Regions from separate parts of the Mesorhizobium sp. M1D.F.Ca.ET.043.01.1.1 genome, predicted to be linked through region 1. Evidence: riboswitches for the same ligand, from Rfam matches in the RefSeq annotation. Region 1 holds a riboswitch; each other region holds the start of a gene.
The links. Region 1 has a riboswitch for cobalamin ahead of metE (5-methyltetrahydropteroyltriglutamate--homocysteine S-methyltransferase). Riboswitches for the same ligand answer to the same signal wherever they lie in the genome.
Positions count from the first base shown of each region.

Region 1 (7,426 bases):
GTGCGATACAGCGGGTAAGCGGCCGACTCGTGAATTGAAATGAACGTATCGCCCGATTGAGATTATCTTGCCGGGAGCGCAGTGCGCTGTTCAAGCCACTCGGACGATCATGAGCAAACATAAGCACCGTCGTGAGCCAAGCCGGCATCGCTATGACGATGACACGGTTTCTTTTGCGGAACGGTCTTCCGAGCCAAGCTATTTCTGCGTTCGCCACCGTAACCACACCAGCTGTCGACGCCGACGTGATCTTGTTCAGCACCGGCGAGGGTTTTGGCTTTGTCAAATTGCCCGAGGGCATAGAGACACATCCGCGTGCTGCAGGCGGCCGGGAAGCCCGGTGTTTCCGAAGAAACGCGTCTCAAGGCCACACTGGGAGAAGGTCCAAGAGGTCACCGTCTCTCAAGTGCTGGAGGTCGGTAATCAGACCGCGAAACTCAGCTACGTACGCGTAGCGCTGGAGAGCCCGCCGCCGGACGAGTGCCCAATTGGAGAGCGAGGGCACGGTAAAGTGGTACAATCCGCAAAAAGGGCTTCGGCTTCCTTGCTCCTGAAAACCGTGAGAAGGATATCTTCGTTCATGCCACCGGGCTGACCCGCTCAGGACTGAGCACGCTGATGGAGGGTCAGAAGGTGTTTGTCCAATGCGGGCAGGGCAAGAAAGGCCCGGAGGGTCGGAGCATCCGCTCGCTAGACCCATGCGTTGGTCGAAGACCGAAATCGCGTCTTAGACAAAGAAAAAGCCCGCTGCCGGGAGGAGGTGGCAGCGGGCTCGATTTCGAATGAGACACGGGAGGAGGTGCGCCCCATTCAGCGTCGGCACCACATCTGGGAGGAGTAGATGGCCGACAACATGATCATACCGATAGCCGCCGATATTGCAATGCACAAATCATCTCTCGCAGGTGCGAAATCATGCCGCATCGGCTTGGTCGATCGTTAAAAGTGCAGTCAGGCTGCGCCATTCTTGCGGGCACGCTTGGCAGGTGCCGACGTTTCCGGTTCCTTCGGCTTGCGGCCCAGACCCATGGTCTTGGCCAATGCCGAGCGGGCCGCAGCGTAGTTTGGCGCCACCATGGGATAGTCCGCCGGCAGCCCCCATTTCGCGCGATATTCGTCGGGCGTAAGGCCATGGTGGGTAGCCAGGTGACGCTTAAGCGACTTGAACTTCTTACCGTCCTCAAGGCTGACAATGTAATCGGGTGTAACCGATTTTCTGATCGGTACGGCAGGGTTGAGAGGTTCCGACTTTTCTGGTGCTGCACCACCGGCAGTGGCTTTCAATGCGATGTGGATCAGGCCGATAAGCCCAGGCAGTTCACTGACGGGAACAGGATTGTTCGAAACATAGGCTGAGATGACATGGGCGGTGAGTTCGATAAGGTTATCAGCTGTCTCAGTTTCTTCGGTCATGAAAACGCTCCTGCGGACTTAGACTAGGCGTGGGGAATCAATTCATAGCTTAATAGTGACGGCCGCCTTTGATGGCAACCAAGCCATTGCACGATCTGTTCGCGGATCGCTACACACCCGGCCGCAGTCGCAGGATAACTCTTCAACCGTCATCGTCCTGACAACACCGCTGTGCCATGGTTGTGCCGCGTCGATGCGGCGCCTCTTCACCCAAATTTATTCGGATAGTTCGGAGAAACGAATGAACGCTAAGGCTTTCAGCAACCCCCTTTTCGTGAAGCGCGCAACGCACATCATCCAAGAGATTGCCGGCCTTGCGGATGCCATCGATTTTCTCAATGAATGGCCTGAAGATCGCAGAGACATGATCCACGAGATCGCCCTGAGGGCATGCTACGATGCATACGATGGGCGCAAGCCGGTAAGTACGGCTCGCAATGCCTTTTTCGGCTTTGCGAAACGGGTCGACATATTGGAAGATCCAACCTCGGCGATGAAGTGGATTGCTGCCTGCAGATCGGGCAGTGGAAAAGTGCAGGTGTAGACCTCGACGACGTCTGGCAAGGCGCGTCAAACAGTGCACTATTGTCCGAGTTTCACGGCTAGACCGCGCGAATGAGAAGCAGTTCCTCACCGCCGACTACAAAAGTGCAGATCGCACGCAACCTGACTATGGCCAGACGCAGCTCATGGCGATCGCTTGGTCGTGAATGGCCAGCCTCAGTGGTGCAGGTGCATCGGTCGCGTTCGACTGAGTAAAGAAATACGACCGGGGCAGTTTGCCGCATAGTGGCTGTGGAGGAGGGGGGATGACCGGGTTGATCAGATTTGAGAGGCCAGTCGTTGTTCAGGTCAGCCGCCGCAGCTCAGAGCGCATCGTGGTGGACGTCAACGACGCGGCCGCTATCTTGCTGCGGGATCTGCATAATGAGACCGATAAACGCAGAATAGCGATGGACGTCTGTCTGCAGGTGTTACGCGGTAAGACCCATGCGCCAGCCGCTCGACGAGCTTTCGTCGCAGCCGCGCTCGAAGCACGCATTCTGCGCAACGATTGAGATTTATGACGCCGCTCATGAATTTCGGCCCTCTGCGCATCGCTGTTGGCCACGGTCCGAACATCCCTGCCGGCATCCGCCAGGAGCAAGCCAACCCCGTTACTTCCGCAATGGCTTTCCTGGTCGCGCGTGGGATCTTCCAACATCAAAACACAAGGGGTCCGCCAGCCAAGCTGCGGTCGTTCGGCTTCGCCTGCGCGGCGATCGTAATTGGAGACAGAGGCAGACGGGCCATTGAGCGAGAGTTGGCCGACTGCAGATGGCGGAGCGTCGATACTGTCACGATAGTCAACAGAAGTGCCGTTTGAACCTCCCCCCAGATTAGCCCTGCATCCGGTTTCCCGGAACACCCTTGGACCGGCCCCGCGTGATCGCCGATGCCTCTCCCGATGGTCGCCGATGTCGGAACGGAGGTTTCGGCGATCGCATCGGAAAGATGATAGTGATATTGGACTAGCTTAAATCCGGAGTAGTCCGAAACCGCTGGGGGTCAGCCGTCTGATCTCTGGCCGGCTCATTTGAGGGCCGGCCTGCTTCGATCGCCCGCCAACGCCCGCCTTCGGAACAGCTGGCGTGGCCGCGCCATAACAAGGCCCGACCAGACCAAGCTTACGGAGGCGCTTCGGTCGGCGGCAGGTCGATTTCTTTGGGTGAGCCGGATAGCCTCCTCAACCTACTTCGCCCGGGGTGCAGCGTCGCCGCTCACCGCCGGCAAGTGTCACCGAGTCCTACGCCGTTTGCGCTTTTTCCCGAATTGCGCGTGCCGCAGCCACCATGTTCACCAGGGCAGAGCGGACCTCCTCCCATCTGCGCGTTTTGAGGCCGCAGTCGGGATTCACCCACAGTTGGTCATCCAACAATCGATCGCGCGCAAGCATGATGAGGTTGGAAATCTCGCCCACTTCCGGGACCCGCGGCGAGTGAATGTCATAGACGCCAGGTCCGATATCGTTCGGATACTTGAAGGTTCGAAGCGTATCGAGCAGTTCCATCTGCGAGCGCGAGGCTTCAATGGAGATCACATCCGCATCCATTGCGGCGATAGCGTCCACGATGTCGCCGAACTCGGAGTAGCACATATGGGTGTGGATCTGGGTCGCATCCTCGACGGCCGTTGAAGCCAGCCGGAAGCATTCGACGGCCCAGTCGAGATAGGCCTCCCAGTCGGCCTGGCGCAGCGGCAAGCCCTCGCGCAGTGCGGCTTCGTCGATCTGGATCATCTTAGCGCCGGCCTTTTCAAGGTCGCTCACTTCATCGCGAATGGCGAGCGCGACCTGACGGCAGACGGCTGAGCGCGGAAGGTCGTCTCGGACGAAGGACCAATTGAGGATCGTCACGGGACCGGTAAGCATGCCTTTCACCGGCTTCAGCGTTAGCGACTGGGCATATCGCCACCAATGTAGTGTCATCGGATTTTGTCGCGACACATCTCCAATGATGATCGGGGGTCGCACAAAGCGCGAGCCATAGCTTTGCACCCACCCGTGTTGCGTGAAGGCGAAGCCGCAGAGCTGCTCGGCGAAATATTGCACCATGTCGTTGCGCTCGAATTCGCCGTGGACCAGCACGTCGAGTCCGATCTCTTCTTGCCAGCGAACGGCGGCTTTTATCTCTTTCTTCAGGAACGCTTCATAGTCGACGTAACTCAGCTGGCCTTTGGCATGAGCTGCCCGCGCCTTGCGAATCTCGGCTGTTTGCGGGAAGGAGCCGATCGTCGTGGTGGGGAAGGGGGGCAAGCCAAACACGTCGGCCTGAAGCTTGGAGCGGCCGGCAAATGCGCTCTTCCGGCGCGTCATGCCGACCTTGATCCTGGCGACCCGGCCTTCGACGAGCGGATCATGCACCTTGGCGGATGTCGCGCGAACGGCGGCAGCCTCAGCCGACGCCTCCAGTTCGGCGGCCACTGCGTCCCGGCCTTCGGCCAGGGCACGGGCGAGCACGACCAGCTCGTCGGTCTTTTGCGCTGCGAAGGCGAGCCACGACCTCACATCCGCATCGAGTGCCGTCTCCAAGTCCAGGTCGATCGGCACATGCAGCATCGAGCAGGACGGGGCAATCTCCACCCGCTCCAGCGGCCAACCGGCGACGATCGGCTTGATACGGTCAAATATCGCAGGCAGGTTCGCGCGCCAGACGTTGCGGCCGTCGATCAGCCCGAGCGAGAGCACAAGTTCCTTCTGCGCGAGCCGGCCGACGGCCTCCAACTGCTCTGGAGCGCGCACGAGATCCACGTGCAGTCCCGCCACGGGCAGAGAAATTGCGGTCTCGAGATTGTCTCCCAGCGATCCGAAATAGGTAGCGACCATGATCTTCAACTCGGGTGCTGCTTTCGACAGCCGGGAGTAGGCGAATTGGAGCGCATCCCGTTCGTTGGGAATCAGATCGAGCACGAGCGCCGGCTCATCGATCTGCACCCAATCGGCTCCCGCGAGCTTTAGCCTCTGCAGGAGTTCCTCGTAGACGGGCAGCAGCCGTGGCAGGAGCGCGATAGGGTTGAAACCTTCCTCAGGTGACTTCGCCAACTTGAGAAAGGTAACCGGTCCAAGCAGGACCGGGCGAGTGTGGATGCCGAGCGCCTTGGCCTCGAGGAAATGATCGACCGGTTTCGCCGACGAGAGGGCAAAGCTCTGATCGTCCCTGAGTTCCGGCACAATGTAGTGGTAGTTGGTGTCGAACCATTTGGTCATTTCCATCGCGGCAAGGCCCTGCCCATTGGCCGCAGGCTCGTCACCGGCAGGTCCACAATCCGCGGCCTGACCTTGATTGCCGCGCGCCATGGCGAAATAGATATCGAGTGGGACCTCGCCGTCAGTCCAGGCGTATCGTGCCGGAACGGCGCCGACCATGGCGACTGTGTCGAGCACGTGGTCATAAAGCGAGAAATCGTTGGACGGGATTTTCGACACGCCGCGATCGTGCTGCTCCCTCCAGCTAGCGGCACGCAGCGTCTTCGCCGTCGCGAGCAGATCGGCAGCGCGAGATTTTCCGGACCAGTAGTTTTCAAGCGCGAATTTCAGTTCCCGCCGTCGACCGATACGCGGCACGCCGAGCGTTGCTACAGGAATTCGTTGAGAGACAGTCATGCCATACCCCGATGGTTGGGGCGGGGGACAAGGAACCCGCGAATAGGCGGCACGAAGCCGAGCTACCGCGACCACCAGACACCCCGCCCGTGGACGTTGTTCGTCGTGGCAGGTCTCCTGGCTCGCGGGTCAAAGCCTCCGCCCGTCTTCCCGAGGCCGTTCGCCTCAGTGACATCAATGGGCTTGGCTCGCCGCTAACAGTTGCGGGGGCAGCGCCGGCATCGCACCGGCTTCCCTCTTAGCTCCGCTACGGCAGTGCCGCGCGAAGAACCATGACATGCGTACAATCACAGCCGCTTCGATCCTTGTCAATACCATATAACGAGATGTTTATGTGATTATGCGAGTAACACCTTGCGCTGATCGGTCTCTTTCGCCCAAAGCCGCTTACGAGGGTCGGGTCGGTCGAAAGGCATTCAGCGCCGCCCCGTCGCGCTCGAACTGCGCTCCACCGAAGTGCTTCAGGGTGTTTGCCGACTGGCCGGCCGTCGACGCAAGTGCCCGTTCGCCTTCCACAAACATGGGGGTCATCGGGTGCACTCACTTTTGGCCCGAAATCGAATTCGTCATGTCCGGACAACCAGACGAATGAAAGCGCGATGGCTTCCGTTTGATCGGCGCTCGTTGGAGGCGGCGCCCCTATTGTTGGAACGGCGTGATCATCAGGTGGTGCCTTCTCGGGTCGGCCGCGTCGCAGTGCTCTTGCACAGAGAACGCATCGTCGTGCCAACTGGGAAAATCGTTAGGAACGATGCAATCGCTCTGAAAGCATTGTGTGACATTGCGGACATCGTCGACGATCCGACAACGGGCGCACCCAATCACCGGATCAATTCCGGTGCGATCGCTGGAACGTGCAGAACCAAAGCAGTGAAGCTCACAATGAACTTGCTTGCCCTACATGGGTGCACTTCGACTAAGTTGTCACGCTTATCACTTCTTTTCTGGATGCGGGCCGGCTGTTCCTCCCGATCATTGCCCAGGTTGACGGCCGGCATGCGGAACGTAGAGGAGCGTTCGGTCTTCGTGTAGGGGTGCGTTCGGCTTATTGGTTCGCTATGATTTGGCCCAGATCGGCAAGGCACTCGACCACGTAGTCCGGTCTGAATGGAAACCGCTCTATGTCTGCCAGCTTGGTCACACCAGTAAGCACAAGGGCTGTTCTCAGGCCCGATTCCAGCCCCGCGAGCACGTCGGTATCCATGCGGTCCCCGACCATGATGGTATCGACAGCTCGAACTCCCAGCCGGTCGAGCGCGTCGCGCATCATGAACGGGTTCGGCTTCCCGACGAAATAGGGCTGACGGCCGGTGGCCTTCTCGATTAGTGCCGCGACAGCCCCGCACGCCGGATGGGAGCCCCGCTCGGTCGGGCCAGTGGCATCCGGGTTGGTGGCGAGAAAGCGCGCGCCCTTCGCCACAAGCTCAGCGCCAGTTGCGATCTGCTCGTAGTGGTACGACGTGGTGTCTCCGAGGACCACGAATTCGGGGGCAAACTCTGTTATTCGGCAGCCTGCCTGCCGCAGGGCCTCGACCAGACCGTGGTCGCCGATAACATAGGCAGTTGATCGGTGCTTTTGCAGCGCCATGAACCGCGCGGTGGCGAGCGCCGATGTGTAGATGTGCTCTGGCTGCACGGCGAAGCCAACCGCTCTTAGACGCTCGGCATGATCTTCTGGCGTGAACCGCGAGTTATTGGTGAAGATCTGAAAGGGCTCACCCTTGGCGACTAGCCCGGCAACATAGCCGACCGAGCCAGAAATCGGTTGGCCGCCCCGGACCAGGACCCCGTCCATGTCGAGCAGATGCGCTATAATCATTGGATCTCAACCCTCAATGTCTTTCGTGCATGCGCGGCCTGGGCACGTCTTGT
Region 1 is NZ_CP034444.1:2,146,199-2,153,624, reverse strand. It holds gene EJ067_RS35280 (cold shock domain-containing protein) at 520-786, shown strand; gene EJ067_RS10645 (MucR family transcriptional regulator) at 952-1,413, opposite strand; gene EJ067_RS10640 (DUF982 domain-containing protein) at 1,655-1,957, shown strand; gene EJ067_RS10635 (DUF982 domain-containing protein) at 2,223-2,471, shown strand; gene metE (5-methyltetrahydropteroyltriglutamate--homocysteine S-methyltransferase) at 3,200-5,554, opposite strand; cobalamin riboswitch at 5,644-5,844, opposite strand; gene EJ067_RS10625 (HAD-IIA family hydrolase) at 6,600-7,373, opposite strand.

Region 2 (7,426 bases), 830 kb from region 1:
AAGGAAACGCTGGTCGAGCGCGTCGCCTGCTCCGACATCGAAACCCCCGGCGGCAAGGCGCAGGTCTTCACCTACACGCTGCCCTGGGATTCCATGCACCATGTCGCGGTCGTCTTCGGCGATATCCGCGATGGCGAGGAGGTGCCGGTGCGCCTGCATTCGGAGGATGTCGTGACCGATGTCTTCGGCACCAGCCACCGGCTGGACCGCATCATGAAGGCAATGGGCGAGCGCAAGCGCGGCGTCATCGTCTATCTGCGCGAGGGCTCGGTGGGCGTCGCCCACCAGGAGCGCAAGCGCCCGCTGAGCGGCGAGCGTGAGGACCATGAGGAAGCGCGCCGCCGTGAGAACGAATGGCGTGAGATCGGCCTTGGCGCCCAGATCCTGAAGGATCTCGGCATTTCCTCGATCAACCTGATCGCCTCGCGTGAGCGCCACTATGTCGGCCTCGAAGGCTTCGGCATCCATATCGCCAAGACGGAAATTCTCTAGGCTGTCGAGGGACGGAAGCTCCTCCAAGCAAATCGCACGCTTACGCGATTGACTGAAGCGTCCGTGACGCAGGCGTCATCTGAAATGGATGGCTGAACGCTTCGTCACTCAACCCGACGCCATCGCTTCGTTACCGTCCACGTCGCAATCCGGTGTCGCTAGCCGGTACTGACCGGCAAGCACCGTGGCAAATGCAATCGCGCCTGCCGTGACCGACACCCAGAAGCCGTTCTGCGGTCCAAAAGCGTCGACCATCCAGCCGGCGGCGAAGGAGCCCAGCGCCATGCCGATACCGATCCCTGTCGTCACCCAGGTCACCCCTTCCGTCAGCATCGCGGCCGGCACGTGACGCTCGATCAGGCCGAAGGCGGTGATGAAGGTCGGCGAGATCGCGACGCCGCTGACGAAGACGACGAGCGCCAGCGTCGGCACCGTGTCGGCAAAGAGCAGCGGCAGCGTGGTGAGCGCAATCACTGCCACCGCTATCGCCAGTTGCCGCTGCAGCGGCGCTCTCAGGCTAAGCGCGCCGACGATGATGCCGAGCACGAAGGAGCCGAGCGCGTAGACGCCGATGACGAGGCTCGCCGCTTCGGGCTGGCCGAGCGCTTTGGTGATCGCCACCGTGGTGACCTCGGTGGTCGCGAAGGTCGCGCCGACGAAGATCAGGGCGAACGTGATGATCTGAACCGGCCGCAACCGGATCGCCGAAGCGGCCGCCCCATGTTCCGCCGGACGCACGGGTGGCTCTGTCGAACGCTGCAGCAGGAACGCCGCCGAGCCGAAGGCAAGCAGCAGCGTGCTCACCACCATGCCGGCCTCGGGGAACAGCGCGGTGCTCAAGCCCACCGACAGCGAGGCGCCGGCGACATAGACCAACTCGTCAGCCGCCGATTCGAAGGCGAAGGCCGTGTTCAACTCGGGGCGATTGCGAAAAATCTCGGTCCAGCGCGCCCTGACCAGCGCCGGAACGCTGGGCATGGCGGCCGCAAGCAGCGCGGACAGGAACAAGGTCCATACCGGCCAGTGCTGGTTGGCCGCCGCGATCAAGGCAGCGAAGGAAAGCACCGAAACGAGTGTCGTCGGCATGGCAATGCGGGTCTGGCCAAGCCGGTCCATCAGCCGCGATACCTGCGGCGACAGGAAGGCGTTGACCAGCGCGTAAGTCGCCGAGACAGCGCCGGCCAGCCAGTATTCGCCATACGTCTGCGACAGCATCGCCACGATGCCGATCGGCGACATGGCGATCGGCAGCCGAGCGATAAACGCCGCCGCGGCGAAGCCCTTCGTGCCGGGAGCCCGAAAGATTTCCGAATAGGGGTTTCGCATGATCGTGCTCCTCGACAGGGAAAGGCGCCGCAACTACATACGCCGCGTATGAATGTCAGATAGTTCATACGTCGCGTATGTCAATTGGCATACGAGACGTATGCGAATAGGGCCAGAGCCATGCATAGACGGCGCAAGGAGATGATCGCCGAGACGCGCGCCAAGCTGATCGCGGCCGCACGCCACGCCTTCGGCACGATCGGCTATGCCGAGGCTTCGATGGATGATTTCACCGCTTCGGCGGGCCTGACGCGCGGCGCACTCTATCATCATTTCGGCGACAAGAAGGGGCTCTTGCAGGCGGTGATCGCCGAGATCGACGGCGAGATGGCCGCCCGGGTGAACGAGGTGGCGTCACGGGCGCCGACCCGCTGGCAGCATTTCGTCGACGAATGCACCACCTATATCGAGATGGCGCTGGAGCCGGAGATCCAGCGCATCATGTTCCGCGACGGCCCGGCGGTGCTTGGCGATCCGGCGCAATGGCCGAACGCCAATGCCTGCACGGCGTCGATCACCGGGCATCTGACCAGCTTGCAGCGGGACGGCGTCGTCGTTCCCGATCTCGATCCCGAGACCGCTGCGCGGCTGATCAACGGCGCCAGCAGCCAGGCCGCGCAGCGCATCGCCAATTCCGAGGATCCCGAAGCGACCTCCAAGAAGGCGATAGCGGCGTTCAAGCAGCTGCTGGAAGGCTTGCTCAGGAAACCAGAGCAAACCACCGCGTAACCACGCTGCCGGTTTGTGCACCGGTTTTTGGGCCCGGCACGCCGCCGCCGCGTTGACAATGTCAGGGGCGAGCGCATCCTCTCCCGCCAATTGTCTTGCAGCGCAGCGGTTCTTCGAACGCGCAAAGGACGCTGTAACACTTTTGATTCTGCGCATGATCCTTTCCGAAAAAACGATTCCGATTTTCGGGGTCATGCGCGAGGCGGGGAGTCGGGGCTATGTGGGACTTCAGCATCGGCCGGTCGGTGTCCATCATGATGCGGACATGGCCGTTCATCGTCTTTCGCATGATCGTCTATTTCGGCATCACGCTGGCCTACATCATGGCGACCGGCACCGGCGCCAGTGTCGGCTATGGCGTTGGCCATATCTCCACCGACCCTGACGGACCGATGTCGTTTGCCTTGTGGGGCGGGGTCGTCGGCTTCGGCGTCGTCTCGATCGCCGTCTACTGGATCCGCGAATATATCCTCTATGTGCTCAAGGCCGGCCACATCGCCGTCATGGTGCATCTGATCGACGGCCACGACGTTCCGGATGGCCAGGGCCAGATCGCCTATGCGAAGGAAGTGGTGACCCAGCGCTTCGCCGAGGCCAATATCCTTTTCGTGGTCGACCAACTGGTCAAAGGCGCCATCCGCGCCATCACCGGCCTGATCGGCGGCATTGCCGCGTTCCTCCCCATTCCCGGCTTGAGCGGCCTCGTCAGCTTCATCAACACGGTCATTCGGCTGTCGCTGACCTATGTCGACGAGATCATCCTCGGCTACAACATCCGCATCAATTCGAACTCGCCTTTCGAGACCGCCAGGCAAGGCGTCGTGCTCTACGCGCAGAACGGCAAGCACATGGTCAAGAATGCCGTCTGGCTGGCGGTGATCATGTGGGGCGTGTCCTTCGTCATCTTCCTTTTGATGCTTGCCCCGGCAGCCGCCATCCTCTGGGTGATGCCCGGGCAGCTCGCCGGCTGGGCCTTCGTGCTGGCCATCGTCTTCGCCTGGGCCTTCAAGGCGGCCTTCATCGAGCCTTTCGCCATCGCTTCGCTGATGCAGGTCTATTTCGCCACCATCGAAGGCCAGGTTCCCAATCCGGAATGGGACCGGCGCCTAGCCGAGGCCTCGTCGAAGTTCAGGGAGCTTCGCGACAAGGCGCTGGGCTCCTTCGGCGGCTCGCGCTGGGATTCGCCCCGGCCTGCCTGATCGGCAGCCCCGAAGGCAACCCGATCAAGGCTTCGGCAGGTCAGCGCCGCGAAGCTTGGCAATCGCCGATTTGAGCGGCGCCTCGCCGGCGCCGCAAAAGGTCTCGCTCATCACCAGGTCGGGCAGCGGCAGGCGCCGCCCCCAGCCATGCGCCTCGAGGTCCGGCCGCGGCGCGAATTCCGAGACGCGGCCGACGCAGAGATAGGCTATCGGCGTGACATGGTCGGGGATCGACAACAGCCGCTTCAGCGCCTCGGTCTCGATGATGCTCACCCAACCGACGCCGACGCCTTCGGCGCGCGCCGCCAGCCAGAAGTTCTGTACCGCGCAGACGGTGCTGTAGAGGTCCATCTCCGGATTGTGCCAGCGCCCGAGCGGCGAATTCTGCGAGCGCTGCCGGTCGCAGGTGATGCAAAGATTGAGCGCGCTTTCGCAGATGCCCTCGAGCTTCAGCGTGCGGTAGAGCGCCTGCCGCTCCGCCTCGATCGCCGGCAGTTCCTGCTCGCGCGCGGCCAGGAACAGGTCGCGCACCTGCCGCCGTCTTGTCGCATCGCGGATGACGATGAAGTTCCACGGCTGCATGTAGCCGACCGACGGCGCATGATGGGCAGCCGTCAACAGTCGCGCCAGCACGCCATCGTCGAGATCGTCGGCAGTGAAATGGCTGCGCACGTCGCGCCGGGTGAACATCGCCCGGTAGACGGCCTCGCGCGCCAATTGGTCAAAGTCGCCGCCGCCGGTGGCGGCCATTCGTGCCTGCATCGCTTGTCCCCTTGCGATAAGCAGCCCTCCGCCTGACCATGCGGACGACCATTTCTGCCGGGCCGGTCTTCTGGCTCGGGATCGACCCGCATCCGGCGCCTTCCCGTCTAGGACAGTGGCTTTTGCCGGCGCGGTCCCCCTCACAGCGTTGGGCACGCCACGGATTTCAACCGTGTTCCCGATTCTCCCGCGTCGCGGGCACCAGGCAGCGGCAGGACTCTATAGCGAAGCGGAAGCCGCGCCAATGCCGCTTGCGCACGATCGGGCGCGATTTTCCCCAATCATTCGGCGCCGAAACATGGCTATCCGGGCGACAGGTGCCTAGATTAGGGGCCATGGCTACCCGTCTCTACACCCATCCGGTATTCCTGGAGCACCTCACGCCGCCCGGTCATCCCGAGCGTCCCGACCGTTTGCGCGCCATCGAGCGCGTGCTGGACGACGAGGCTTTCTCGGCTCTCGACCGCGTCAGGGCGCCGGAAGGCGACGAGGCAACCATCCTTTATGCCCATCCGGAAGATTTCGTCGCCCGCGTCCGCGCGGCCATTCCTGAGACCGGCATCGTCTCGATCGATGCCGACACCAGCGCCAGCCCGAAGAGCTGGCAGGCCGCGGTGACGGCGATCGGCGCCGCCAATGCGGCGATCGACGATGTCTTCGAGGGGCGCGCCGCCAATGTCTTCGTCGCCGCCCGTCCGCCCGGCCATCATGCCGAGAGGACGACGGCGATGGGCTTTTGCCTGTTCAACACCGCGGCGATCGCGGCCCGCTACGCGCAGAAGAAGCACCAGGCCGAGCGCGTCGCCATCGTCGATTGGGACGTGCATCACGGCAACGGCACGCAGGACATCTTCTGGGACGATCCGTCGGTGCTCTATTGCTCGACGCATCAGATGCCGCTTTACCCGGGCACAGGCGCCAAGAGCGAAACCGGCGCCGGCAACATCGTCAACGCGCCGCTCGCGCCGAGCACCGGCAGCGATACGTTCCGCGACGCCTTCCTGTCGCGCGTGCTGCCGTCGATCGACGCATTCAAGCCGGACCTGATCATCATTTCCGCCGGGTTCGATGCGCACCATCGCGATCCGCTGGCCGCGATCAACCTGACCGAAGACGATTTCGACTGGGCGACCGGCCAGCTTATGGAGCGCGCCGGGCGCCACAGCGGCAACCGGCTCGTCAGCCTGCTGGAGGGCGGCTACGATCTGCAGGGACTGGCATTTTCGGTCGCCGCCCATGTCGGGCGGCTGATGAAGGGATGAATTATGGCTGATGAAGCTAACGAAGACGTCAAGACGATGAGCTTCGAGCAGGCGCTCGACGCGCTGGAGAAGATCGTCGATGATCTGGAGCGCGGCGATGTCCCGCTCGATCAGTCGATCAGGATCTACGAGCGCGGCGAGGCGCTGAAAGCCCATTGCGACCGGCTGCTAAAGGCGGCCGAGGACAAGGTCGAGAAGATCAGGCTGTCGCGCGACGGCAAGCCGGTTGGAACGGAGCCGCTCGACGCCGAGTAGCGTGGAAGAGGGGCGGGGGAAGAAAAGCAGGTCGGGGGAAGAAAAGCAGGTAAGGAGTTCAAGCATGTGCCGCAACATCAAGACCCTGTTCAATTTCGATCCGCCGGCGACTGATGACGAGGTCCAAGATGCGGCGCTGCAGTTCGTGCGCAAGCTGAGCGGCTCGACCAAGCCGTCCAAGCGCAACGAGCATGCGTTTCACCACGCCGTCGAGGCGATCGCGGCAGCCGCGCGCGAGCTGCTCGACAGCCTCGAAACCACGCAGCATCCGCGCAATCGCGAGGAAGAGGCCGCTAAGGCGAAAGCCAGGTCCGCGCTCCGCTTCGCCTGAGGTCATGACATGAGCTTCTTCCCGGGAAACGACCCTGAGGCCGGCGACGCGTTTGCCTGCGACCAGATCGAGTTGATGGTCATCCCCAACGCCAAGGATATTGGCGGCTTCGAGGTTCGCCGCGCCCTGCCGACGGCGAAACGCCGGCTGGTCGGTCCCTTCATCTTCTTCGACCGCATGGGACCGGCGATCCTGCGCGCTGGCCAGGCGATCGACGTGCGCCCGCATCCGCATATCGGGCTTTCCACGGTCACCTATCTGTTCGACGGCAAGATCAGGCATCGCGATTCGCTCGGCACCGAAATGGTGATCTCACCCGGCGACGTGAACCTGATGACCGCCGGCCGCGGCATCGTTCATTCCGAGCGCACGCCCAAGGAGTTGCGTGGCGCGCCGATGTCGGTCTCTGGCCTGCAGACCTGGCTGGCCTTGCCCGACGGCAGGGAAGAGGTCGCCCCGGTGTTCGCGAATACGTCGGTGATCCGCCTGCCCGAGATCGACGCCGACGGCGTCAGCGGCCGAGTCGTCATCGGTGAATTTTCCGGGCTGCGCTCGCCGGTCGCGACCGCCTCGGAGACGCTCTACGCCGATTTGCGGCTGGCGGCGGGCGCCAGCGTCAAAATCCCCGCCGATGCAGAGGAGCGCGCCATCTATACGCTGGAGGGTGAGGTTTCCATCGCCGGCGACCGCTTCCCGGCCGAGCGACTTCTGGTGTTCAAGCCGGGCGAGGAGATCGTCGTTTCGTCCGAGCGCGGCGCGCATTTCATGCTGTTCGGCGGAGCGTCGCTGGGTTCCAAGCGTTATATCTGGTGGAATTTCGTTTCCTCCTCGAAGGAACGCATCGAGCAGGCCAAGGAAGAATGGAAGACGGGCCGCTTCGATATCGTTCCTGGCGATGAGGAAGAATTCATTCCGCTGCCGGAAGGTTAGAGCGGGATGGACGACGTGCGCCAGCCGCGTCACTGGCACGCATTTACATTCGCCCGCCAGCAGCATATTTCGCGCATGATCGAGGCGCATATTCAAAGGTTAGCGCAACGTTAAGACTGAGCAGGCTGCACCAGAGTGAA
Region 2 is NZ_CP034444.1:1,313,210-1,320,635, reverse strand. It holds gene ribB (3,4-dihydroxy-2-butanone-4-phosphate synthase) at 1-492, shown strand, start outside; gene EJ067_RS06720 (MFS transporter) at 601-1,818, opposite strand; gene EJ067_RS06715 (TetR/AcrR family transcriptional regulator) at 1,939-2,547, shown strand; gene EJ067_RS06710 (hypothetical protein) at 2,766-3,746, shown strand; gene bluB (5,6-dimethylbenzimidazole synthase) at 3,771-4,508, opposite strand; cobalamin riboswitch at 4,551-4,729, opposite strand; gene EJ067_RS06700 (histone deacetylase family protein) at 4,844-5,770, shown strand; gene EJ067_RS06695 (exodeoxyribonuclease VII small subunit) at 5,774-6,025, shown strand; gene EJ067_RS06690 (DUF2277 domain-containing protein) at 6,090-6,356, shown strand; gene EJ067_RS06685 (pirin family protein) at 6,366-7,286, shown strand; gene dxs (1-deoxy-D-xylulose-5-phosphate synthase) at 7,422-7,426, shown strand, end outside.
Region 2: it holds a riboswitch for cobalamin, as region 1 does, so the genes downstream of both, bluB (5,6-dimethylbenzimidazole synthase) here and metE (5-methyltetrahydropteroyltriglutamate--homocysteine S-methyltransferase) in region 1, are expected to answer to the same signal.

Region 3 (7,426 bases), 1.7 Mb from region 1:
CATCTTCGCCGCCATGCTCATCAAGCAGGCGGCATGGCCGGCCGCCATCGTTATCGCCGGCGACAGCGTCGCGCCGCTGGTCGCCTCGGCGCGCGGCGCTCTCCACGCGCCGATCGCGGTGCTGGCGCTGCTGGTCGCGGCGGCGAGCGCCATCGCGGTGCTTGGGCTTTCGGCGCTTCTTCTCTTCGATGCGCTGCTGTTCCGGCTGATGACGAGCCATGACGACGAGGCTTCCGGAGGTGCTGCGGTCGACGATCTGCTGGCACGCATGCGGCTGAAGCCGGCTCCCTCCTCTCTCCGCCCGCTCGACGACCGTATCGCCGGAACGCGCCGCCTGCTTGCCCGCCAGCGCATCGCCTTGGCAGTCTTCGTCGCCGCGTTCCTGACCGCCGGATTCTGGATGCCGCGATGAGCAAGCTTGCGCTCCGGACCTTCACCCTGCTGCAGACGGTGACCTCGGTCGGCCTGTCGGCGCTGGCCTGGGCGGTGACCGGCGTGCGCCCGATCTGGAGCGGCAGCCAGCCGTCGGAGCGGCAGCGCATCTATTTCGCCAACCACACCAGCCATGGCGATTTCATCCTTTTGTCGGCCTGCCTCAGCGAGAAGGAACGCGCCATCACGCATGCGATCGCCGCTTCCGAATATTGGGGGAAGTCGCGGCTGCGCCGCTTCATCGCCGAGGACATGCTCTCCTCCGTGCTGATCAGCCGGCAATGGACGAGTCCGGAGGAGAACCCGATCTCGGTCATGCTCTCGGTGCTCGACCAGGGCCACTCGCTGATCATCTTCCCGGAAGGCACGCGCAACATGAGCGACGAGCTGCTGCCGTTCCGCTCCGGGCTCTACAACCTGTCGATGACGCGGCCCGATGTGGAACTCATCCCCTGCTGGATCGAGAACATGTCGCGCGTGCTGCCGAAGGGCCAGTTCCTGCCGGTGCCGCTGCTTTGCCGCGTCGTCTTCGGCGCGCCGGTAGCGGTGGCGCCCGGCGAGGAACGCCGCGCCTTCCTCGAGCGCGCCCGCGCGGCACTTCTGGCGCTGAATCCGCGCCCTGATCGAGACGATTGATGCGCCACGAAATCAGCATCCTGATCATCGGCCTTTTCGTGGTGCTGAGCACCGCCAGCGTCACCGCCGGCATCCTTTCGATGCGCGCGCCGAAGCCGCTGAGCGCAACGCTGGTCAACCTCACGCAGCGCATCAACGCCTGGTGGGTGATGGTGGCGCTGATGACGGTCGCCTTCTTCTTCGGCCGCTACGGCATGACCATCCTTTTCGCGCTGATCTCGTTCGCGGCGCTGCGCGAGTTCGTGACGCTGACGCACAGCCGCCGCAGCGACCACTGGGTGCTGCTCGGCATGTTCGGCATCGTCATCCCGGTCCAGTACTGGCTGGTGTGGACGGCCTGGTACGGACTGTTCGTGATCTTCATCCCGGTCTACTGCTTCCTGCTGATGCCGGCGATCACGGCGCTTCATGGCGATACCGAGCGCTTCCTCGAGCGCATCGCCGCGCAGCAATGGGCGATCATGATCTCGGTCTATTGCGTCAGCCATGTTCCTGCCCTGCTGACGCTCAACGTGCCGGGTTTCGAAGGCCGCAATCTTCTGCTCATCGCCTTCCTGATCATCGTCGTGCAGGGCAGCGACGTGCTGCAGTACATCTTCGGCAAGCTGTTCGGGAAACACCGCTTCTCGCCGACCGTCTCGCCGTCGAAAACCTGGGAGGGGCTGATCGGCGGGCTGGTCGCCTCCAGCCTGCTCGGCGCGTTGCTCTCCTTCATCACGCCGTTTTCGCCGCTGCAGGCCTCGACGGTCGCCTTCGTCGCCTGCACGATGGGGTTCCTCGGCGGGCTCGTGGCGTCGGCGATCAAGCGCGACCAGGGCGTCAAGGACTGGGGCCACCTGATCGAGGGCCATGGCGGCATGCTCGACCGCACCGATAGCCTCGTCTTCGCCGCGCCGATCTTCTTCCACATCGTGCGCTATTTCTGGACGGTTTGATCGCCGGCGAACTAAAGGCGGTTGCGCATCAGCATGGTGACGACGAAGAAGGCGCCGAGCGAGCTGGTGATGATGCCGATCGGCAGTTCCTGCGGCGGCAGCAGCGTGCGGGCCAAGAGATCGCTGGCCAGGAGCAGGATCGCGCCGAACAGCGCGCAGATCGCTATCAGCGGCCGATGCAGCGGACCGGCCAGCGGCCGGCCGAGATGCGGGATCATCAGGCCGACGAAGCCGATGACGCCGGCCACCGCCACCAGAATCGCGGTGGCCAGAGCCGCGATGAGGAATGTCGTGCGGCGCATCCTCGCCACCGGCACGCCGAGGCTTTCGGCGGCGCTTTCGCCGGCGAGGAAGGCATCGAAGCGGCGGTGGTTCCAGAGCCCATAGGCGAGAATGATGCCAGCGCCGAGCGCCGCCAGGCCGATATTGTCCCAGCGGGCGAGACCCAGCCCGCCCATGGTCCAGAACAGCACCGAATGGGCGGCGCGCTGGTCGCCGGCGAAGACGAGATAGTTGGTCAGCGCGGTGAACATGAAGGAAACGGCGAGGCCGGCGAGGATCAGCCGCTCGGGTCCCTGCCCCCTCACCCGCGACACGAGCAGAAGCACGATTGCCGCTGCCAGTATGCCGCCGGTGAAGGCGGCAAGGGGAAGTGTCCAGATGCCGAAGCTGTCGCCGAAGACGGTGATGACGGAGACCGCGCCGGCGGCGGCGCCCGAGGAGAGGCCGAACAGGAACGGATCGGCGAGATCGTTGCGGGTCACCGTCTGCAGCAGCGCGCCGACGATGCCGAGGCCGGCGCCGACAGCAATCGCCAGCAACGCGCGCGGCAGCCTGAGGTCGACGACGATGCTGCCGACCGGACCGGATACCTGGTTCCCGTCCAGCCCCATCGCATGTGCCAGCGCGCGCACGACCTCGTGCAACGGGATGAGCGTCGAGCCGTAGGCGATCGAAAGCAGCACGAGCGCTGCGAGCAGCACCGCGCCCAGCGACATTGTAAGAACGAACGATCCGTATCGCAAAGGTCAGAACGCTTCCGGATACATGGCCCTGGCGATCTTGCCGATCGCCTCGATGTTGGCGGGTCCGGGCGTCAGCTCGGCGTAACGCAGCGCAACGAAGCGCTTGTTCTTCACCGCGTCGGTTTCCTTCATCGCCGAATGTGCCTCGAGGAAATCGAGCAGCTTCCGGTAGCCGCCGCCGTCCTGGTAGTCGAGCAGGATGAGGAATTGCGGATTGCGCGACGCGACCGTCTCCCAGTCGGTATTGCCCCAGCTCGTGTCCATGTCGGCCATGATGTTTTCCCCGCCCGCGGCGGCGATCATGGCGTTGGGGATGGCGAACTTGCCAGCGGTGAAGGGCTTGTCCTCGCCGGAGTCATAGAGGAACACGCGCGCGCCCTTATGGTCGCCCACCTTGGCGGTGATGCCGGCCAGCTCGGCCTTCCAGCCGACGACCAGCTTTTGCGCCTGCGCGTCCTTGCCGAAGATCTTGCCGAGCTTCTCGACGTCGCCAAAGAGCAGGTCCATCGAAGCGGCGGGCCGGTTCTTGTCGAGATGGACGCAGCTCTCGGTCAGTACCAGTGTCTTGATGCCGTGCGGGGCAAGCGTGTCGGGCGTGACCTCGCCGCCCGGCTTCATGCCGTAATACCAGCCGGCGAAGAAGAAGTCCGGCTGCGCGGCTACAAGGTTTTCCAGCGTCGGGTATTTCGGCGCCAGCTCGGGGATCGAGCCCTGCTCGGCCTTGAATTCGGGGCCAACCTTGTACCAGCCGGTGATGCCGGTGAGCCCGACGATCGACGGCTGCAGCTTCAGCGCGAACGCCATCTCGGCCATGTTGAGGTCCTGGATGACGGCGCGCTTCGGCGGCGCGTCGAAGGTGAGCGGCTTGCCGCAGCTGTCGACGGTCACCGGGAAGGCGAAGGCGGCCGAGGCGACAAAAGAGAGGGCAAGCGACAAAGCGAGGCGTTTCACGGGATGGTGCTCCTTGATTGGGTTGGATTGTCTGGATTGGCTCAGGACGGGGCTGAAGCGCGGGCGGGAAGCTCGAAGACGGTGAGCTCGCGGTCCTCGGTCGGGTGCTGGAGGCGCAGCACATCGATGCCGAACACCTCACGGATGAGCGGCTGCGCCAGCGCCTCGCGCGGCGGCGCCAGCGCGTGCAGCCGGGCGTTGCTCATCACCGCGACGCGGGTGGCGAAGGGCGCCACCAGGGCGAGATCGTGCAGCACGGCGACAACGGTCATGCCGAAGCCGGCGACAAGGTCGAGCAACTCGCCGCGGGCGCGCGGATCGAGGTGGTTGGTCGGCTCGTCGAGGAACAGGATTTTCGGCTCCTGCGCGATGGCGCGGGCGAGCTGCGCGCGCTGGCGCTCGCCGCCGGACAGCGAGCCTACTGTGCGCGCGAGCAGCCGCAGCAATCCGGTCCGGCGCAAAGCCTCGACGACGATGTCGCGATCGTCGTGGCGGCGCCTCAAGCCCGCATGTGGGACGCGGCCAAGCTCGACATAGTCGATGAGCGCGAGCCGCGGATCCGGCTGGTCCGTCTGGCCGACGACGGCGATGCTGAGCGCCCGCTCGGCGGCGGTGATCCGGTCCAGCCGGCGTCCGGCAAGGCGCACCTCGCCGCGGCTCGGCGGCAGCGCCCCGCACAGCATGCGCAGCAGCGTCGTCTTGCCGGCGCCGTTAGGGCCGATGATGGCGAGACGTTCGCCGCCGGTCAGCGACAGGCTGACATCGTCGACCAGCGTCCGGCCGTTGGCCGTCGCGCCGAGGCCACGGGCTTCGAGAAGCTGCGCGGTCATAGGCGGCCCCCCCGATGATCGGAGAGAGCTTCGCTGCGCATTTCTTGCGTCGCCGGATCACAGCAAAGCGTGCACACGAAAATGCGGTGGATGCGATCGATGGAGCCGTCCAACATTCCGTCACTTTCCAAAAACGGCGACGGAAGGATGCCGGACGAGCCGGCCGACAGGACCGGTGCCCGCGTCTCCTCCCGGCACACCCCGTCCGGTCAACTCGTGTCGATGGCAGGTCTCCTGGCTCGCGGGTCGCCGCGCCATCCGCCTTCCCAGCCTTGCCGGCCAGTGGCATTCCGGATGGAGCTCGCCGCTCACAGTTGCGGGGGCAGCCACGGCCTCGACCCTGAGCGGATCTCACCGTGTTCCCTTTTCACCCCTCGCCTTGCGGCTCGGGGACCATGACACCGCCATCGTAGGTTGTCCGCGCGCGAGTCGCAACGGACTTCTGCGCGACCTGATCACCCCGTGAAATTCCCAATTTGCAGCTCGATATGTAATAACGTTACATATGCTCGAAGGCCCTATGTCAATCCCTTTCCGGCACTGCCTCAGCCAAACATCGGAAAATTCTCAGAAACCGTTCGGGATTTTCCGGGCCGGAAACCGCAAGAAGATCGGGCTGGCGAAAGACAGGCCGCAAACGCCCGATCCCTCTCTCCAGCCGATATATTTCCCGGTCGCCGCATCCTCCCCGCGCGAACGCAACCTTGGTCGTGGAGACAAGCATGATTGCCGCACTCTCTGATAACAAGGCGCTGAGGCGTCGCCTTGTCGCCGGCTCGATCGCCGTCCTCGCCTGCGGCGCGGCCCTGGTCTGGCACGGCGCAAGAAGCGAAGCCTCGAACGCCACCCCGGCCGCCCCGGAGACGAAGCTCGTCAAGGCCATAGCAGTCGCTCCGATGCTCGGCGCGGACACCCGAACCGCCGTCGGCGAGATACGCCCGAGGCTTGAAAGCGACCTAGGCTTCCGCGTATCCGGCAAGCTGCTCGAACGCATCGCCGAGGTCGGCGCGACGGTGAGGAAGGGCGAGGTGCTCGCCCGCATCGACGATCAGGACTATCGCAACCGGCTCGCCAGCGCCGAGGCCGATGTCGCGGCGGCGCAGGCCGTGCTTGTCGAGGCAAGTGCCGCCGAGGCCCGCATCGGCGCGCTGCTCGCCAAAGGTTTCACGACACGGGCCAACTATGACGCGACGCTGAAGAATCTGCGCTCGGCGCAGGCCAAGCTCAAGTCGGCGAACATCGCCTTCGAGATGGCCAAGGACCAGCTCGGCTATACCGAGCTGCACGCGGAATTCGACGGCATCGTCACCGCGAGCGGCGCCGAAGCCGGCCTGTCCGTCAATGTCGGGCAGATGGTGGTCCGCGTCGCCGATCCGCAGAGCCGCGACGCCGTGTTCTCGATCGCCGAAGCCGCCTTCGCCAACACGCCCGATACGAAGCGGCCGCCAAAGGTGACCGTCTCGCTGCTCAGCAATCCGGCGATCACCGCGGCCGGCACCATCCGCGAGATCGCGCCGATGGCCGATGCCGCCACCCGCACTTTCCAGGTGAAGGTCTCGATCGAGAATGCGCCCGACGAAATGCGCTTCGGCGCCAGCGTTTCCGGCCGCGCCGAGGTCGCCGGCGCGCCGGTCGTGGTGCTGCCAGGCAGCGCGCTGTTCGACAAGGATGGCAAGCCGGCGGTGTGGATCGTGGCGCCCTCGTCGGCCGTCGAGCTCAAGCCGGTCACGGTTGCCCGATACGAGACCGACCGCATCGTCGTCAGCGACGGGCTCAGCAAAGGCGATCTGGTCGTCACCGCCGGCGTAAACCGGCTGCGGGAACACGAAAAAGTCCGTATCGTTGAGGGAGAAGGAAAATGACCATGTCCAAGACAAAGGTCCTCATCGCCGGCGCCGGTCCGACCGGACTGACGCTCGCGCTCTGGCTGACCAGGCTCGGTGTCCCGGTCCGCATCTTCGACAAGGCTGACGGTCCGGGCGAAACCTCGCGGGCGCTTGCCGTCCAGGCGCGCACGCTGGAGTTCCACCACCAGATCGGCATCGTCGACGATGTCCTTGCAGCAGGCATCCGGCTGGAGCGGCTTACCATACATACGCCGGCCGGCGTCGCTGCCAGGCTGCCGCTGTCCGACTTCGGCCGCGGCATCAGCCCCTTTTCCTTCGCCTTCGCCTTGCCGCAGGACATCCACGAGCGTGTGCTGATCACGCATCTGCAGCGCGCCGGCGTCGAGGTCGAGCGCGGCACCGAGCTCGTCGCCTTCCAGGACGAGGGCGATGCGGTCATCGCCACGCTGAGCAAGGATGGCCGCACCGAAACCGTCAGCGCCGCCTATCTCGCCGGTAGCGACGGCGCCCGCAGCACCGTTCGGCATGGGCTCAATATCGGCTTTCCCGGCGGCACCTACGAGCAGGCTTTCTACGTCGCCGACGTCAAGGGCACCGGCGAAGTCACCCACAACGGCATGGACGTCACCATCAGCACCTATGGCTTCGCCATCGCCATGCCGGTCAGGCAGTCGGGGTCGCTCCGCCTCATCGGCATCGTGCCGAAGGCGCATGAGGCCGACGAGACGATCAGCTTCGAGGCGATCCGCGCCGATATCGAGCGCGACACC
Region 3 is NZ_CP034444.1:466,865-474,290, forward strand. It holds gene EJ067_RS02305 (hypothetical protein) at 1-412, shown strand, start outside; gene EJ067_RS02310 (lysophospholipid acyltransferase family protein) at 409-1,068, shown strand; gene EJ067_RS02315 (phosphatidate cytidylyltransferase) at 1,068-2,003, shown strand; gene EJ067_RS02320 (iron ABC transporter permease) at 2,015-3,001, opposite strand; gene EJ067_RS02325 (ABC transporter substrate-binding protein) at 3,032-3,979, opposite strand; gene EJ067_RS02330 (ABC transporter ATP-binding protein) at 4,021-4,809, opposite strand; cobalamin riboswitch at 5,016-5,222, opposite strand; gene EJ067_RS02340 (efflux RND transporter periplasmic adaptor subunit) at 5,532-6,671, shown strand; gene EJ067_RS02345 (FAD-dependent monooxygenase) at 6,674-7,426, shown strand, end outside.
Region 3: it holds a riboswitch for cobalamin, as region 1 does, so the genes downstream of both, EJ067_RS02330 (ABC transporter ATP-binding protein) here and metE (5-methyltetrahydropteroyltriglutamate--homocysteine S-methyltransferase) in region 1, are expected to answer to the same signal.

Region 4 (7,426 bases), 3.1 Mb from region 1:
TGGATCATCGTCCGGACTCCTTGCCCATATCCTTGCGCCGCGCGGCCCAGGCGGCGAGCGCGCTTTCGAGGCGCTGCCATTCGGCCTCGCTGCCCGGCAAGCCGGCTCGCAAGACTTGTGGCCGCCCGGCAAAATGGCGCAGCAGAATGCCACGTTCGCCTAGCGCCGAAAACAGGGTTGGGGCATCCGTGAAAGACAGATAGCGGAACAGTGTCGTTCCGCTGGCAACCGGCACTTCGGCCTTGCCGAACAATGCGTCGAGCCGCCCGGCGTCTTCAGCGAGGCGTCTGCGCATGGCGGCTTGCCATTCGGTGTCGGACAGCCCGCGAATGCCATATTCCAGCGCCGGTCCGGCAACGGCCCACGGCCCAAGCTGCGCCTCCAGCCGCTCGGCAGTCAGCGTGTCGGTAAGCGCGAAACCGAGCCTGACGCCGGCGAGGCCGAAGAACTTGCCGAAAGAGCGCAGCACCACGATGCCGCCCTCGCCGACATCATTGGCCAAGCTGTGTTCGGTCGGGCCGACATCCATGAAGGCTTCGTCGACGACCAGCAGCCCGCCCTTCCTGCGCAGCCGCGCGGCAAGGCCGAGCAGGCGATCCCTTTCGATCACCCGCCCATCCGGATTGTTCGGGTTGACCAGCACGGCAAGGTGCGCGTCCGCCAACGCCTCGAAGTCGTTCACCTCCGCAGCCGCATGGCCAGCGATCGCGGCGGCCCGGGCGTGCTCTGCATAGGTCGGACCGAGCACCAGCGCCTTGCCGGGCCCCACCAGCGAAGCGACGCGCGGCAGGAGGATCTGCGTGCCCGGTGCTGCCGCGACATGCGCCGCCGACGGCGCGCCATAGGTTCTGGCCGCAATTTCGGCCAATTCGCGCAGCCGATCGGATTCCGGCAATCGCGACAGGGCGGTGGCGGGCAGATCGAAAAGCGGGTAGGAGTGCGGATTGATACCTGTCGAAAGATCGACGAAAGGCCGTGGCGCGTGGGGGAAGAGCGCGCTCGCCCGGCCGAGGGATCCGCCGTGATCCACCGCAGCAATCGCTCCATCCAGAAGCTTCATGTCGATCCTGATCGCTTTCCTGTCACTCGCCGTTGAACGTATCCTTGGCTATCCGGACTGGCTGTTCAACGCCATCGGCCATCCGGTCACCTGGATCGGCAGGCTGATATCCTTTCTCGATCGCAGGCTCAACCGCGCGACCGATTCCGACGAATTGCGTCGCCGTCGCGGCGTCCAGGCGCTTCTCGTCATCCTGCTGGTGCCCGCCGCCATCGGCCTGACGCTGCATGTGCTGCTCTGGCTGATCTTCCCCTCCGGCCTGGTTATCGCGGCCATACTCGGATCTTCGCTGCTATCGCAGAAGAGCTTGGCGGAGCATGTCGAGGATGTTGCCGACGCGCTGGAGACCGGTGGCCTGACGCTCGGCCGCATCGCCGTCTCGCGCATCGTCGGCCGCGATCCGGAAAAGCTCGACAAGGCAGGCATCGCCCGTGCCGCGATCGAAAGCCTGGCCGAGAATTTCTCCGACGGCATCGTCGCGCCCGCCTTCTGGACCGGCATCGGCGGGCTGGCCGGGGGGGCTGCGTACAAGGCCGCCAACACCGCCGATTCGATGATCGGTCATCGTACGCCCAAACACGAGGCCTTCGGTCGCGCCGCCGCGCGATTCGACGATCTGATCAACCTGCCGGCCTCGCGGCTCACCGGCCTGCTGATCGTGCTCGCGGCCTTCCTGGTCAAGGGCGCCGATCCTCGCAACGCCTGGCAGGTCATGCGGCGCGACGCGAAGAAACACCGTTCGCCCAATGCCGGCTGGCCGGAAGCCGCCATGGCCGGCGCGCTGGGATTGTCCCTGGCCGGGCCGCGCAGCTATGGCGGCGAGATGGTCGAGGACGCCTTCATGGGCGAAGGCGGCCGGCGCGAGGCCGAGAGCACCGACATCAGGCAGGCGTTGAAACTCTACCGGATCGCCGACGGGCTGTTGATCGCTCTGTTCGGGGTTCTGTCGGCGGTCGTGATCTACCTGACCATTTTGATCAGCGGCTAGAACTCGATCCCCTGCTGCGCCTTCACGCCCGCCGAGAAATGGTGCTTGGTCAGCCCCATCTCGGTGACGAGATCCGCCGCCTCGACGAGCGGTGGCTTGGCGTTGCGGCCGGTGACGACGACATGCAAATCCTCGCGACGCGCCTTCAGCGCCGCAACCACCTTCTCGAGATCGAGATAGTCATAGCGCAGCGCGATGTTGAGCTCGTCGAGCACGACGAGGCTGATCGAAGGATCGGCCATCAGCTCCAGTGCCTTCGCCCACGCGGCCTCGGCGGCGGCAATGTCGCGCTTCAGGTCCTGGGTCTCCCAGGTGAAGCCCTCGCCCATCGCATGCCACACCACGCGATCGCCGAAAGCGGCGAAGGCGTTCTTCTCGCCGGTGTGCCATTTGCCCTTGATGAACTGGACGACGCCGACGCGCTTGCCGTAGCCGAGCATCCTGAGCGCCAGGCCAAAGGCGGCGGTGGTCTTGCCCTTGCCCGGCCCGGTGTTGACGATCAGCAGTCCCTTCTCGATCGTCTTGCCGGCCACCTCGGCATCCTGCACCGCCTTGCGCTTGGCCATCTTGGCGCGATGGCGCTCGGCATCCTTATCGTCGATTTCGGCCATGTCACTTCACCTTGAGCGGCAGCCCCGCCACCATCATCAGCACGCTGTCGGCGACGGCCGCGACCTGCTGGTTGAGCCGGCCGGCGGCGTCGCGGAACCGGCGCGCCAGCGCATTGTCCGGCACGATGCCGAGCCCGACCTCGTTCGCCACCACGAACCAGGGCCCGCGCGGCCGCGACAGCACATCCGAGAGCCGCCGGCACTCGGCCTCGAGATCATGGTCCGCCAGCATATGATTGGTCAGCCACAATGTCAGGCAATCGATCAGCACCGGCTGGTGATCGGGCAAAGCCTCAATCGCGCCGGTGAGGTCGAGAGGCGCATCGACGGTCGCCCAGCCTTCGCCGCGCCGCGCGCGATGGAGCGCGATGCGTTCGCGCATCTCGTCGTCATAGGCTTGCGCGGTGGCGATATAGGCCCAGGGCGACGGGCTTGCCGTGACCAGGGTTTCGGCATGCGCGCTCTTGCCGGAGCGCGCGCCGCCGATGATGAAGGTCAGCCGACCTTCGGCGCGATCAGGCAAAGCTGCCGCGCAGGCTGGTCGCCGCGCCGGCGAAGCGGCCGCGCACCACGCCGACAACTGCGCCCAGCACCAGCCAGAACACCAGGTCGGTGAGCGTCACGGCAACCACGAACTGATGGTGCAGCCCTTCCGGAATTGCCGTCTCGAAGCTGTCTGGCTGCGGCGCGCCGACGATATGCGGAGCAACGATCAACGCGACGCCGAGGATCGCCAGCGGCAGCGACTTGCGAAAGGCGATCAGGCCAAGTCCGGCGGCGGTCGCAGCCACAGTCGAGATCCACCAGATCTGGCGCGGCAGGAGCTCGGCCGCCGGCATCGCCGGCAGTTCGGGCGGCAGGCCGAGGCCGGGCGCCAAAGTGAACACGGCAAAACCGGCAAGGCCCCAGAATACTCCCTGACGCCAATTGCCGATGCCACCGGCAAACTCCGAGACCGCGACCAGGATCAGCGCGAAACCGATGCCGGTGACGATGTTGGCGACGACGTTGAAGGCGAAGCGCTCGAAGCCGTCGGCCGGCGCCCAGCCTTCGTCCTCGGCCGGAGCTGCCGCGTCGGCAGGCGCTGGAGCCGCGCTGCTCATCGCCGCCGGCGCGGCCGAACTCATCGCATTGTTGTCGGTGGTTGTGGCGGCATGGTCGTGGTGATGGCCGCCGCCTGCCTTTTCATACACTTCCGCCTTGAGGATCAGCGGCACGGTCGCATAGGCCTGCATGCAGGCGAGCGCGATGCCCGCCACGAGCCCCGCGATCGCCGCGATGAACACGACGTTGCGAAACAGATTCATGGTGTAAGGCCTTCCTCAGTGGCAGGGAAACGCCATCGAATGGCGATAGTCGTGCGCAGCGTTGTGGACCGCATCGATATGCGAAAAGCCGACAAAGCCGACGACGAAAATGCCGAGCAGCGCGGCCAGAGCCAGCTGCATGACGCGCGACTGCGAGGAGACGGAGGCGCCGAGAGAGACGGAAGCGGTATTCATGTCTTGTCCTTTCGCCCTCCACCCGAGGGCATCGAAGTCAACTTTCCCGTCGCCGGCAGGTCTCCTGGCTCGCGGATCCGCGCCCTTCCCCACCTTCCCGAGGAAAAATCCCCAGTGGTCTATGGAGAGGACTACCGCACACAGTTGCGGGGGCAGCCACGGCTTTGGGCAGGAAATTCACCCTCACCGCATTCCCTCTTGGCTCCAAAAACGGAACCGACGACGGCACCGACTATAGGCAGAATCGCTGCAGGCGGCAAACCAATTTCCGTCATCGCCAAACGCGATTGCGCCATGGATTCGCATGCTAGGAAGCGGCGATTCTTTCAGCGACAAGCTGCTGCAGCCGCCACAGATGGGCGTCGTGAATGCCGCGCGCTTCGAGATTCTTGACGGTGTTGTAGAGATAGTCGGCGCCTGAACCCCAATGGCCGCAGGACGTCGCCAGCCTTTCCACCACCTCGCTTTCGCCGAGCGGGCCGGCATAGGTGGTGCCCTTGCGATTGATGACGAAGGCGAGCGCTTTCAACGGCCCCTTGTCGGTTGCAAGCTGCAGCAGGCGGGGGTGGTAGCTGGTTGGCTTCAGCGTCATCTCGCGGCGGAAAAGCTTGTCCAGAGCCCGCCGGCGGTCGCCACCGTTCAGGCGGAATGCTACGCCCTTGCATTGGCCGCCACGATCCAGCGCCATCATCAGGCCCGGACTCTGTTTGGTACCGCGCCAGCGGGTCATCTTCATGCAGAAAGAGCGATGCCAGCCGCGCGCCACGGCGACGCGCTCCTCGACATGCTCGATCTCGGGTTTCCAGATCAGCGAGCCATAGCCGAACAGCCAGAGCGGCTCGCTAGCTGGGAGTTCCGCTTCCAGGATGTCCAGCATCGCATCGTAGTCGGCGTCATCCAGATGCGCGGCGTTAGGATCGGGCCCGGTGTCTTCGACGATGCGAAAGCAACGAGCTACCAGTTCCTCGGTAAGCGACATCGTTCTTGCAGACATGCTTTGCGGCCCTCGCCAGCCGGCAGGCGCCGGCATCGGCAAGCGACCTTAAGGGCGGTCCCCGGACACCACAATGGCCCCGCAATTCACAACGGCCTGGTCCGGGGTGCCGGCTGTCGGGAGCGGGGGAACAGCCGATGCAGCCGGATCCAAGTGGGCGGGCAGGCGCGATGCAGCGTACCAGCCCGCTCGCTGATCAAAACGACTTCGGCAGATAGCGCCAGGTGAAGAAGCCGCAGAAGGCGGCCAGTATGCCGAGCGTGACGAAGACCGAGCCGAGGCCGAAGAAGGTGAGCACCACCGAATAGACCAGCGGCGGTGTCAGCTCGGAGAAGTCGAGATAGGTGCGGTAGACCGCCGCCATCTGCGCCCGCTCATAGGAACGGACCGAGCGCATGAAGGCGGTCGAGCCCAGCGCGTCGAGCGCAATCGTAAAGAGCGCGCCGCAGAGCAGGAACGCGGCCGTGAGCAGCGGCGCGGCTTGGCCGACGCCGCCCGCGGCAAAAAGCATTGCCGCCATGGCGAAATAGGCGAAGGTCATGGTGCGTCTGCCACCGAAGCGCTTGCCCGCCCTGCCCCAGAAGATCGCCATGAACAGCAGCGCATTGCCTGCCGACACCAGCAGCCCGCCGGCAAGCTTGCCCTCGCCGGTGATCACCATGAAAAGCGGGCCATAGACGAAGAAGGTCGTCCAGAAGCAGGAGCGGCCGAAGGCGATCAGCCAGGCGAGCCTGAGCCGCGGCTGCGCGATGAAGCGGCCGATATTGGCAAGCGGATTGGCCGGACGGCTCTTGCCGGGGCGGATCGACGGGTTATCGCCCAGCCGGTAGGTCCAGAACAGCGCAAGCAGCGCCAGCGCAAACGCCACGACCGCGCCATGCGCGGCATAGATGCCGAATCGGGTATAGAGGAAGATGCCCAGCGTCGGCCCGCCGGTCCAGGCGAACATCGACCACGCCATGCGCAGCGATTCCGCCTGCATGAAGTCGGCCTTGCGGATGTGGTCCATGATGTAGAGGTTGAGCGTGATCGACAGCGCGCTCGCCCCCATGACACGGCAAAGCATGCCGGCGAGCTGCCCCGGCAGCGTGTGGGTGACGAAGAACACCGAGCCGATCGCCAGCATCAGGCAGCCGGCCGTATAGACCCAGCGCCGCGCGAAGCGGCGGATCAGCATCGGCATGAACAATGTCACCGAAAGCCCGAGCAGCGACACGACGGTGTAGAGGATCGAGACGATCTGCTCGCTGTGCAGGATTTCGTAAGCCTGGATCGGGATGACGCTCGAGATCGTGGCGCGGGCAAACGATTCGACCGCGTAGAGCGAGGCGAAGGTGCGCGCATCGGCGGGCCTCAGGGCCGGAAGCCAGATCGGATGGCGCACATGGGTGGACATCGGCCCTCCGAAAGTGAATCGCCCGCCAATCTGGCCGGACCAGTGGCGGACCGGTAGCAGGAAATCGACTCCGAGAAGCCGAAAAGCGAAGCCGGTCAAAGGCTTTCCGCCGCTGGCCTAAAGCGGCTTGCCATGCCGCCGGAATGGCAGCCGCCGATCCGCCCTCTGTTGTTGGCCAGAACCGTGATAGTCGTTTGGCACGACTGAATCGGAATGCGAGATGATGAGCCTTCAAACGACGAGCGAAGCCGCTCAGGACGCGCCGAAACACAGCCGCATCGTCGCCTTCGATATCCTGCGCGGAATCGCGCTGATCGCGATGGCGAGCTACCACTTCACCTGGGATCTCGAGAATTTCGGCTACACCACGCCGGGGCTAACCGCTTTCGGCTGGTGGAAGCTCTACGCGCGCTGCATCGCCTCGACCTTCCTGTTCCTGGTCGGCGTCAGCCTGTTCCTGGCGCATGGCCGCCAGATCCGCTGGCCGAGCTTCTGGAAGCGTTTTGCCATGGTCGCCGTGGCGGCGATCGCCATCTCGGCCATCACCTACATCGCGACGCCGGACGGCTTCATCTTCTTCGGCATCCTGCACGAGATCGCGCTGGCGAGCCTGCTCGGCCTTGCCTTCCTCAGGCTGCCGGCACTGCTGACGGCGATCGTCGCGGCAGCCGTGATTGCAGCACCCTACTATCTGCGATCGGAAGTCTTCGACCATCCGGCGCTGTGGTGGGTCGGATTGTCGGCGACCAACCCGCGCTCCAACGACTATGTGCCGCTGTTTCCATGGTTCGGCGCGGTGCTCGCAGGCATCGCGGTCGTCAAGCTCGCTTCAGCCTCCGGTCTTCTCGCCCGGCTGGGAACCTGGATGCCCGGCC
Region 4 is NZ_CP034444.1:6,129,488-6,136,913, reverse strand. It holds gene EJ067_RS29385 (tyrosine phosphatase family protein) at 1-8, opposite strand, end outside; gene cobD (threonine-phosphate decarboxylase CobD) at 5-1,060, opposite strand; gene cbiB (adenosylcobinamide-phosphate synthase CbiB) at 1,059-2,048, shown strand; gene cobO (cob(I)yrinic acid a,c-diamide adenosyltransferase) at 2,045-2,659, opposite strand; gene cobU (bifunctional adenosylcobinamide kinase/adenosylcobinamide-phosphate guanylyltransferase) at 2,661-3,182, opposite strand; gene EJ067_RS29360 (CbtA family protein) at 3,175-3,966, opposite strand; gene EJ067_RS29355 (CbtB domain-containing protein) at 3,982-4,161, opposite strand; cobalamin riboswitch at 4,198-4,397, opposite strand; gene EJ067_RS29350 (gamma-glutamylcyclotransferase) at 4,469-5,155, opposite strand; gene EJ067_RS29345 (MFS transporter) at 5,352-6,551, opposite strand; gene EJ067_RS29340 (DUF1624 domain-containing protein) at 6,775-7,426, shown strand, end outside.
Region 4: it holds a riboswitch for cobalamin, as region 1 does, so the genes downstream of both, EJ067_RS29355 (CbtB domain-containing protein) here and metE (5-methyltetrahydropteroyltriglutamate--homocysteine S-methyltransferase) in region 1, are expected to answer to the same signal.